Regions from separate parts of the Massilia sp. Se16.2.3 genome, predicted to be linked through region 2. Evidence: predicted binding sites of a transcription regulator. Region 2 holds the regulator's gene; the other holds the start of a gene.
What was found. Region 2 encodes FNR, which switches genes on or off when oxygen is low (the NO sensors DNR and NnrR bind a similar motif). Its sites were predicted from a motif close to TTGATNNNNATCAA; they were not measured.
Positions count from the first base shown of each region.

Region 1: the regulator FNR is predicted to act here: its motif matches at 2,046-2,059, upstream of G4G31_RS21420 (universal stress protein).

Region 1 is NZ_CP050451.1:4,676,613-4,681,983, reverse strand. It holds gene G4G31_RS21430 (Crp/Fnr family transcriptional regulator) at 1-110, opposite strand, end outside; gene G4G31_RS21425 (response regulator transcription factor) at 776-1,420, opposite strand; gene G4G31_RS21420 (universal stress protein) at 1,505-1,972, opposite strand; gene G4G31_RS21415 (protein phosphatase CheZ) at 2,359-3,186, shown strand; partial or broken gene G4G31_RS21410 (chemotaxis protein CheA) at 3,186-5,092, shown strand; partial or broken gene leuC (3-isopropylmalate dehydratase large subunit) at 5,324-5,371, shown strand, end outside.
Region 2 is NZ_CP050451.1:4,137,619-4,142,989, forward strand. It holds gene G4G31_RS18865 (cytochrome ubiquinol oxidase subunit I) at 1-1,359, opposite strand, end outside; gene fnr (fumarate/nitrate reduction transcriptional regulator Fnr) at 1,514-2,281, shown strand; gene G4G31_RS18875 (VOC family protein) at 2,602-3,030, opposite strand; gene G4G31_RS18880 (DUF885 family protein) at 3,341-4,498, opposite strand; gene G4G31_RS27730 (DUF885 family protein) at 4,489-4,845, opposite strand; gene G4G31_RS26830 (hypothetical protein) at 4,850-5,185, opposite strand; gene G4G31_RS18885 (FixH family protein) at 5,296-5,371, opposite strand, start outside.

The DNA.
Region 1 (5,371 bases), 540 kb from region 2:
AACAGGAGCTCTTCGGAATTGATCGAAACGGCGGCCGGAATATGGAGCAGGTCGCAGACTTCTTTCAGGTTGGACCACAGGCGGCCCTGGCGTTGGCGGCCGGCTTCCATCGGAGTGGAATGCATGGTCGACGAGGCGTTGCGTTGTTCTGGCGTTTGCTGGGACTGCATGCTCTTCTCCAGTGAAGAAATCTGTCTGGTGCAACCCTCGGATGGGAGCCGCTACCGGGTGCTTCAATAGGATTCATCAAGCGGCAGGCTTGGCTTACGGAGAGAAATTAGATCGCAAGCAAGTCGATACGCTGAATTCAGTATGCCAACACGAGTTCGGCATTGGTATCAGCAATGCCTGAATGTGTAGGTAGGAGAGTAGGTAGGACTGTAGGAATCGTCTGACCGGTGCGGGGCGTCGCCGGGTGCCCGAGGCTGCATCCTGTTGCCCTGGGCGGGCCATGGCGCCGAGGAGTGCGTGGCTGGCATGGCACAAAATGCCACGCAGCGGTGTCCAATACTGTTAGCGCGTGCCCGACTTCCGGGTGGGGCGGGCGCTCAACGGCGTACTCCTACGCGGGGCACCCTGCAGCGGCGGGCAGGAGCAGGGTCGGAAGCGCGGCAGCGGCGACACCGGCAGGGCACACGGGCAGCGCGTTTACCGGCAGCAAGGATACCAGCAGCCTGGCAGCGGCGCAGGCGTCGTCCGGCGGCGCAGTACGGGGCAGGGCGCGGGGCGTCCCCCTACCGTGCCCCGACCGCCCGCAGCGGCGGCGTGCCCCGCGTCAGGCCTTCATCGGCGACAGCAGGCGATGCGCCACGGCGTATTGCACCATTTCCGACAAGGAGGTCATGCCCATCTTCTGCATGATCCGGGTCTTGTGGGTGCTGACCGTTTTCACGGACAGGTGCAGGTTGTTCGCGATTTCGGTGATCGACTTGCCGCCGACCAGTAGCGAAAAGACCTCGAACTCGCGGTCCGACAGTTGTTTGTGCAGCAATTGCTCGTTTGGCGCCATGATGTTCAGCGCCAGCTGCTCGGCCACTTCGGTACTGATATACGGGCGGCCGGAGGCGACCTTGCGGATGGCGCCGACCAGCTGGGTGCCCGCGCTTTCCTTGGTGAGATAGCCCTGGGCGCCAGCGCGGATTGCCCGTACCGCGTATTGCTCTTCCTCGTGCATGGTCAGGATCAGGACCGCCAGTTTCGGCGCTTCGCTGCGCACCTGGCGGATCAGGTCGACGCCGCTGCGGCCTGGCATCGACAAGTCGAGCAGCAACAGGTCGAAGCCGCCCTGGCGCACCAGGGTCAGCACCTCGAATCCATTGGTTGCTTCGCCGACAATTTCGACGTCGAGCGCGCCGTCGAGGATGCGCTTGAGGCCTTCGCGCATGATGGTGTGGTCATCCGCAATGACGATTCTTATCATGAGTTACTCTCCCGCGCGGGACGGCCGCGCTCGATATGGCAAGCACGCCGGGGTGGCGTGCAAATCATGGGCTAACAGCGGCGGTCAGCTTGCGACCGGTTCGTTGATCAGGCGGTGCACCAGGACCGGCCTGGTCGTATGCGACAGCACCTTGTTGGTGACGCTGCCCAGCAGGATCTGGCCCCAGCCGCTGCGCCCGTGCGAGCCCATGAAGATCAGGTCGCAGCCTTCCTGCTCGGCGACGTCGACGATCTTGAGGGCGGTGGCGTCGGAAAAGGCGGTCATGCAGCTGTGCTGCAGCTCGGCCTGGGCGCAGGAACGCATGATGCGGCCCATGTATTCCTCGCCGGTGCGGCGCATCTGGGCGATGTATTCCTCCTCGCTGGGGTAGGAGGGGGGAATGATTTCGACATACACGGGATATTGGTATTCGGGCGCCACGAACAGGGCCAGCACTTCGGCCCCCATCTGGTGCGCGAACTTGACGCCGGCGCAGGCCGTGTGCTGCGACACGGTGGAACCGTCGGTGGTGATCAGGATCTTCCGGTACATGATGAGCCCTCCGAAAACGCCACGATATTGTGGCCCGTCCTATGCAGCGCGGCGATTGTGATGGCGCAAGCAGTTGACTTCGCTCAAACATGAGTCCGCTACTTCTGGCCACGCCGAAAAAGCATGCACAATCGGTGCGACCACAAAACAACACCTTGCTTGCGAAAATATTCAGGAACTGCGCGGTTTTATTGTCCCGGAATTAAGATTCCTTGTCCATTTTGGTGTAGTGCGTTTTAGGAGATTTACCTACGGCAACTACGCTGCTACACTCGCTTACTGAATTTTGGGGCTTCCAGCGATACGCATGACGCGCACGGAAGTCCGCATCCACCGGACCGAAGCCGCTGAACGCGACACTTATTTATTATGGAGAAGCAGGGATTATGACCGACGCCGCCGACGATTTCGACGCCTTATTCGAGGAAGTGGCAGCCCAGCGCGATAGTGCGCCTGCGGTTGCGCCGGCGCCTGCCGCGGCTGCGCCCGCAGCCGACGAGGACGACCTGGAAGCCCTGTTCGACCAGGTGGCAATGACCAGCGCACCCGCCGCCGCTGCCCCGGCAGCGCAGGCCGCCGCGCCTGCCGCCACCGAAGGCGGCGAGGGCGACAAGAACATGTACGAGCGCCTCGGCGGCATCGTGCGTCTGCTGCACGACTCGCTGCGCGAGCTCGGCTACGACCGCGCGCTGACCGAGGCGTCGAGCCAGATCAACGATGCCCAGGACCGCCTGGAATACGTCGCCACCCTGACCGAGCAGGCCGCCAACAAGGTGCTCAACACCCTGGACGAAGGCATGCCGGCACAGGACAAGCTGTCGAAGCAGGCCGCCGACATGGAGACCCGCTGGGCCGACCTGTTCTCCGGCAAGCTCAGCCTGGACGAGTTCAAGGCCCTGGCCGGCGATTCGCGCCAGTTTGCCGCCGCCGTCGCGGAAGCGACCGAACTGGAGAAGTCGCGCCTGCTGGAAATCATGATGGCGCAGGACTTCCAGGACATCACCGGCCAGCTGATCAAGAAAGTCGTGACCATCACCAAGACGGTCGAGAACGAGCTGGCCCAGCTGCTGCGCGACAACGCGCCGCCAGAAACCCGCGCCAAGCTGGCCGAAAAAGAAGCCGCGCCCGTGCAACTGATGCAAGGACCGTCGGTGCCGGAAGCGGCGCTGGACCAGGATAACGTCGACGATCTTCTTGCCGATCTGGGATTCTAATGGACGATATGCTCAAGGATTTCGTCGTCGAGGCGATGGATCTGGCGGTCAATGTTGAAGAGCACCTGCTGCGCCTCGAACGCGATCCGGAGAACAAGGAAACGCTGAACGCGGTGTTCCGGTCCTTCCACACGATCAAGGGCGGTGCCGGCTTCATGGGCTTGCCTGCGCTGGTCGCAGCCTGCCACCTGACCGAGAACCTGTTCGACGCGCTGCGCACCGGCGCCGCGCCGGTCACGCCGCTGTCGATCGAAGCGGCGCTGGAGGCATCGGGCTTCGTTGCCGACCAGCTGAACGACCTGAACAACGGCACCGCGCCGGAAGCGCTGGCACCGATGCCGGAAGCCCCGGAACGCATCCTGAAAGAGGCGATCGAAGGCAAGGCGCAAGCCGCGCCTGCACCGGTGGCAGCGCCTGCGCCGGCCCCGGTTGCCGCTGCTCCCGTAGTGGCCGCACCTGCCGCCGTGCCTGCCCCTGGCGCCGATGGCCTTGACTGGACGGCGATGTTCAACGCCGTCGTGCCGGCCAGCGCCGCGATCCCGACTGGCGCCGCGCCAGCGGCCCCTGCACCGGCCAGCACGCCGGCCGATGCCCCCGCCGCTGCCGCCCCGCTGCCGTGTCGGTTACCGCATCGGCCCCTGCCGGTGCCCGGCCGGGCTGGGACGGCACCGAGCGTCGTAGCGACGCCAAGGTCGCCGAAGCGCGTGCCGCGGCGGCGCCGGCCAAGGACGAAAGCATCCGTATCGATGCCGTCAAGCTCGACGCGCTGCTGGAAGTGGCCGGCGAATCGGTGCAGGCCGCCAACCAGGCTGCCGTGCTGCTCGAACGCCTGTCGCAGTTCAAGTTCGAAGGCCAGGCCGCCACGCTGATGGCGACGCTGACCGAAACGCTGGAACGTGCTTCACGCTATTCGGCCGAACTGCAGCGTGCCACGCTGGCAACGCGCATGCAGCCGGTGGGCCGCCTGTTCCAGAAGTTCCCGCGCCTCGTGCGCGAACTGGCGAAGGACCTCGGCAAGGACGTCGAGCTGACCATCGAAGGCGCCGAGACGGAAGTCGACCGCGTCGTCGTGGACAGCCTGTACGACCCGCTGGTGCACATGCTGCGTAACGCGCTCGACCACGGTGTCGAGTCGCCGGAAGAACGTGTCGCCGCGGGCAAGCCGGCCAAGGCCTTCATCCTGCTCAAAGCCTGGCAGGAAGCGAACAGCGTCATGATCGTGCTGCAGGATGACGGCAAGGGCATGGACCCGGTCAAGCTGCGTCGCAAGGCCATCGACAAGGGCCTGATCGGCGAGAACGGCGCCCCGAACGACGACGACGCCTACCAGCTGGTGTTCCTGCCGGGCTTCTCGACCAAGGAAGTCGCTTCCTCGGTCTCGGGCCGCGGCGTCGGCATGGACGTGGTGAAGACCGCGGTGGAAAAGAACCGCGGCGCGATCCGCATCGATTCCTCGCTCGGCCACGGCACCAAGTTCGCGATCCGCCTGCCGATCGAACTGTCGATCGTGCCGACCATGCTGGTCTCCACGTCCGGCGCTTCGCTGGCGCTGCCGATGGCCGTGGTCGAGCGCGTGGTCGAGCTGCCGGAAACCTTCTCGATGGTCGGCGGCGCCCCGGTGCTGAAGGACCAGGGCCGTCCGCTGCCGGTGCGTTCGCTGGCCGGTTCGCTCGGCTACGAGGAAGCTGTCGAACGCGTCGGCATCGTCATCAATGCGCCGCAGCCCTACATCCTGGCGGTGGAAGCGGTCGATGGCACGGCCGACCTGGTGATCAAGCCGATGACGGCGCTGACCGTCGAAGGCATCACCGGTACCGCGCGTTCGGCCGAAGGCGAACTGGTGCTGGTGGTGGGCCTGTCCTTCCTGATGGACGGCTGCCGCAGCAACGTGCGCATGGCCGCTTGACCTGGTAACCGCGTAAAAAAAGGTGCTCCGGCGCCTTGGCAATAAAAGCCTGCACAGCTTCTGTGCAGGCTTTTTTTATTTGCATTACGCGAGCTATATGCAAATTTTGTTTGCAAGGAGTGGTAAAAATAAGCAGGAAGATGCAAAATGGCCCGATTACTGCCGCACTGCACAAATATGGCATAATCAATTTCGCCTTCAAAACAGGGGGCTGGCGCAAGGGACCACAGCATGAAGACGCTCTACGACAAACTCTGGGAATCGCACGTCGTCCGTGCC
Region 2 (5,371 bases):
TACCTCCCCCGGACCACCATCAAGCGCGCGGTGCAGCTCGAATTTCTGCGGCCCCTTGCGCATCATGCGCAGCACGTAGGCGGTGCCGGCCCCGAAGACGACGAGGTAGGCCGCCACGAACAGGCCGAGCGTGAGCGCCAGCGCCGGCGCCCCGTGCTTCGATACGGCGTCGCTCGTCCTCAGCACGCCGTAGACGACCCAGGGCTGGCGCCCCACCTCGGTGGTGATCCAGCCGGCCAGGATGGCGACCAGGCCGGCCGGCCCCATGATCAGCGCGGCGCGGAGAAAAACGCGCGAGGTGAAAAGGCGCCCGCCGCGGCGCATGAAGAGGCTCCACAACCCGAGCCCGATCATCAGCAGGCCCAGGCCCACCATCGTGCGGAAGCTCCAGAACACGATCAGGGAATTCGGCCGGTCTTCCTTGCGAAATTCCTTCAGGCCTGGAAACTGGCCCGCCCAGCTGTGGGTGAGGATGACGCTGCCCAGGTGCGGCACTTCGACCGAGAAATGGGTCTTTTCCTCTTCCATGTCGGGAATGCCGAAGAGTTTGAGCGGCACGGCCTCGCCCGGGGTGTTTTCCCAATGTCCTTCCATCGCCGCCAGCTTGGCCGGCTGGTGCTTTGCCGTGTTCAGTCCGTGGAAATCGCCGATGACGGCCTGGATGGGCGCGACAATCAACACCATCCACATCGCCATCGACAGCATCTTGCGCACCGCCGGGTTGTCCCTTTTGTGCAGCAGTTGCCAGGCGCCGACGGCGCCGACGATCAGCGCGGTGGTGAGGTAGGCTGCCACCACCATGTGCAGCAGCCGGTAGGGGAAAGAGGGATTGAAGACGATCGCCAGCCAGTCGGTCGGGACCATCCGCCCGCCTTCGATGGCATAGCCACGGGGAGTCTGCATCCAGCTGTTGGCGGCCAGGATCCAGGTGGCCGAGATCAGCGTGCCGGCCGCCACCATGCAGGTGGCCACCAGGTGCAGGGCCGGACCGACCCGGTTCCAGCCGAACAGCATCACGCCCAGGAATCCGGCCTCCAGGAAGAAGGCGGTCAGCACTTCGTAGGCCAGCACCGGCCCCATGATGGAACCGGCGAACTCGGACATGTAACTCCAGTTGGTGCCGATCTGGTAGGCCATCACGATGCCCGAGACCACGCCCATGCCGAACATGACGGCGAAGATCTTCAGCCAGAAGTGGTACAGGTCGACGAAGACCTGGCGCTTGGTGCGCAGCCAGGACAGTTCCAGCACGGCCAGGTAGCTTGCCAGGCCGATGGTGACTGCCGGGAACAGAATGTGGAAGGACATCGTGAAGGCGAACTGGATGCGTGCCAGCACCAACGCCGATAGGCCGAACATGGGCGCTCCTGTTGTCTGCGGTGTCCAGAATCTAGCATGGGCAGCGTTGCGCACGATTGAGCGCCCCGCCCTCCGCCGGGGCGGCGCACACGCATGAGTGCACGGACGACGGACGGGACTATAATTCCCGTATTGACCGCGACCCCGTTGACCGATGACCCAGGAACCTTCTTCCGCTCCACTGTTGCCCATCAGCCTAGGCGCGCTGAAGGCGAGCTGCAGCGCCTGCAGCATGCACCAGTTGTGCCTGCCCATGGGCCTGGACAACATGGACATCGACCGCCTCGACAAGATCATCGGCGCGCGCCGGCGTCTGTCGCGCGACGAGCGCCTGTACGCGATGGGCGACCCGTTCCGTAACCTGTACGCGGTGCGCTTCGGCCACTTCAAGACCTACCAGATCAACGCGGCCGGCGAGCAGCAGATCACGGGCTTCCAGATGGCGGGCGAGCTGCTCGGCATGGATGCCATCAGCGGCGAGCGCCACCACTGCGACGCGGTCGCGCTCGAGGACAGCGAAGTGTGCGAGATTCCGTTCTCGCGGCTGGAGGAACTGTTCGGCCAGGTGCCAGCGCTGCTGCGTCACTTCCACCGCATCATGAGCCAGGAAATCACACGCGAACAGAACGTCATGCTGCTGCTCGGAAACATGCGGGCCGAACAGCGCTTCGCCGTGTTCCTGGTGAATCTGTCGGCACGCTACGCCGCGCGCGGCTATTCGCCCACCAGCTTTGCATTGCGCATGTCGCGCGAGGACATCGGCAACTACCTTGGGCTCACCATCGAAAGCGTCAGCCGGCTGCTGTCGCGCTTCAGGAAGCAGGGCTGGATCGCCGTCGACAAGCGCGAAGTCATCCTGCTCGAGCCGGCCAGGCTGCGCGCCATTGCCGCGGGCACGGAGCAGTGCAGCCCGATGGCCTGAGGCCATCGGGCGCAGGGTGCGCGGCCTCGCCGCCCACGCGTTCAACGCACGTTGGTCGGTCGCATCGCTGGGCTGCAAGGACCTGTTGAACGCTTGATCGTGCGGGCGGTGTGCTGACGTGCGTAGCCGGGTGCCGCGTGCGTACCGCGTGGGCACAGGATGCCCACCCTACGATTGCAGGCGCTGCGACGGCGTTGTCGAAGCCGGCCGGTCGACCGTAGGGTGGGCACTCCGTGCCCACGCGGCAAGCTGCGCCGAACATCGCCACGGGCGGCGGCTGCTTCCCGGTTCCCCAAGCGGAGGGAGGCGGCTCCGCAAAGTCAGAACCTGACCACCACCGAAGCCGCGCTGCGTTCTGCCTCCCCGTGGTACACCGCCTCGATGTTGTTGCCATCCGGGTCGAGCACGAATGCCGCGTAATAGCCCGGGTGATACGGCCGCTCGCCCGGCGCGCCATTGTCCTGCCCTCCCGCACGCAAGGCGGCGGCATGAAAAGCATCGACGGTCGCCCGGCTGGCTGCCTGGAAGGCCAGGTGATGGCGGCCGGTCAGCCTTCCCTGCGCCGCCCGGCTGCTGGCCGTCGAGACGAACAGCTCGTCGGCCCAGAAGTAATCCTCGCCGGCGCCGCCGATGGGCAACTGCAGAACCTCGAAGATGGCTGAATAGAAGGTGCGGGATGCCGCCAGATCGCGGACCACGAGCTGGATGTGGTCGATCAGTCGGCCGCGGTGCAGTTCCTGGGTTTCCATGAGGCGCTCCTGGGGAAGTGGTCACGGTAGTGCTGCGGCGATTATGCCGCAAGCGGGGCGCCGGGTGCATCTGTTGTCGTGCCGGCGCAATGGACGGCACATCCATGTAGGGTGGGCACCCGTGCCCACGCGGGACGTAGGTGTGCACCAACCGGTAGCGGGACGCTCGCACCGCGTGGGCTCGGGGCGCCCACCCTCGGTTCGGCCGCGCCGCAGATGATCACGCGGGCGTTGGACGCGTGGACGGGGGCTCCGTCCACCCTCGGTTTGGCGCTTTACTCCCGGCAACGTACGGACATGCGCGCTGCGCTCACGCCTTCGCTTTTTCCTTCGCGATCCACCCGTCCACCAGCTGGCCGAGCACGTCCAGCGGCACCGAACCAGCGCCGAGCACCATGTCGTGGAAGGCCGGCAGCGAAAACTTGCTGCCCAGTTCCGCCTTCGCCTTTTCGCGCAGTTCGACGATGCGCAGCATGCCGATCATGTAGGCCGTGGCCTGACCAGGCCAGGCGACGTAGCGGTCGACTTCCTCGACGTTGATGCCGTAGTCGACGGCCTGCTGGCGCGTCCACCCCTTGGTGTGCAGGCCGGTGTCGACCACCAGCCGGCGCGCGCGGAACAGCTCGGAGCCGAGCGCGCCCAGCAGGCCCGGCACGTCGTCCTTGTACCAGCCCTGCTCCACCGCCAGCCGCTCGGTGTACAGCGCCCAGCCTTCGCTGTGGGCGCTGCCGCCGCTAAAGATGCGGGCGCTGCGGTATTTCGGGATCCCCTGCAATTCCTGCTGGATCGCCAGCTGGAAGTGGTGGCCCGGAACGGCCTCGTGGTAGGAAAGGCTGCGCATACGGATCGTATTGAACATCGGCCCGCGCAGCGGCACCCAGAACACGCCGGGGCGGCTGCCGTCCGGCGCTGGCAGCGTGTAGTGAGCCGCGGCCGACGGTTCCGTCAGCGGCGGCTCGCGCCGCACCTCGACCGGTGCGCGCGGCTTCAGGTTGAACAGCGTGCTGCTGCGCGCTTCGGCATCCTTCACCATCTCGGCATATTGCGCCAGGATGGCCGGACGCGGGTCACCTTCGACTTTGGGCTGGAAGCGCGCGTCCAGGGCCTTCAGGCGCGTCTCGATGTCGCCATCGGCAAGCCCAAGGGCGCGCAGGTGCTTGTCCATTTCGGCTTCCAGGCGCGCCACTTCGCGCAGGCCGATGGCGTGGATTTCCTCGGCGGAGAGGCCCGTACTGGTGTAGCTGGCGAGTGCCTGCTTGTAGGCCGCGGCGCCGTTCGGCAGGCGCGAGATGCCGGCCCGGTCGTCCGTCTTCGGATTGAGCTCGGCCATGTAGTCCTGCACGCGGACGTAGGCGGGGCGGATCTTCTGCTCGACGATGCGTGTCGCGCGGGCGATCGCCGCGGCGCGCGCCTCGGGCGTCAGGTCCTTCAGGGCGGCGGTGCGCGCTTCCAGCGAGGTCACCAGCACGTTCTGGCGCGCGTCCGGCGTGAGGAAGGTGGATACCGGAACTGGGCGCGCTCGAGGATGAAGCGCGGCGGGATGAAGCCGCGGCTTGTCGCGGCACGGGCCCGCGCCAGCGCCTCGTCCATGCGCGTGCCTGCCTGCTCGAGGCGCGCCAGGTAGCTGTCGACGTCGGATGCGCGCCGCAGCGGGTGGGTCTGGGTCATGAAGTTGACCAGGCTGACCTGGGCGCCGCTGAACTGCTGGAACACGAAGCCATGGTCCTCGAAGGGCGCGTTGGCGACCGTGTTTTCCAGCGACCAGCGCATCACCGCCGCCGAGACCTTCTGGGTGTCGTCGAGCGGCCCGGCCATCCACTTATCCAGGGCGCGCGAGGCCCTGCCTGGCCAGCGCGATCACCTTCTTGCGCTGGGCCGGCGTCTGCGGCGTCAGCTGGCGGTCGAGCGCGTCCTGCTCGGCGCCGCTGAAGTACTGGGTGCTCGTCGCCAGCTGGGGATTGGCGCGCACCCAGTCGTTGGCGAAGCTGTCGGCCCACTTGTCGAAGGCGGCGTTCGGTTTGCTTGCCGTTGCACCGGCGGCGGCTGAAGTGCCCGCCGCAGCAAGCGCCGCCTGGGGCAGAACGGCAGCGAGGGCGAACGAAATCAACAGGGAAGCGATGGCGGTGCGCGGGCTGCGCGGCGAGTGAGCGGGCATGGATGTCTCTTGTCCTTGATCGTTATGGCAAATTGCCTTGACGAAAATCTAGCATGGAAGAGACGGCATGCCCAGTCTTTACAGCTGCTATGCGCCATATCCGGTGCTGCTCAGTGCTGTGCCCCCTGGACCGCATCGGCGGCGATGTGCAGGACCGGCTGCCGGGCCGGGTTCCAGCCGCGCGCC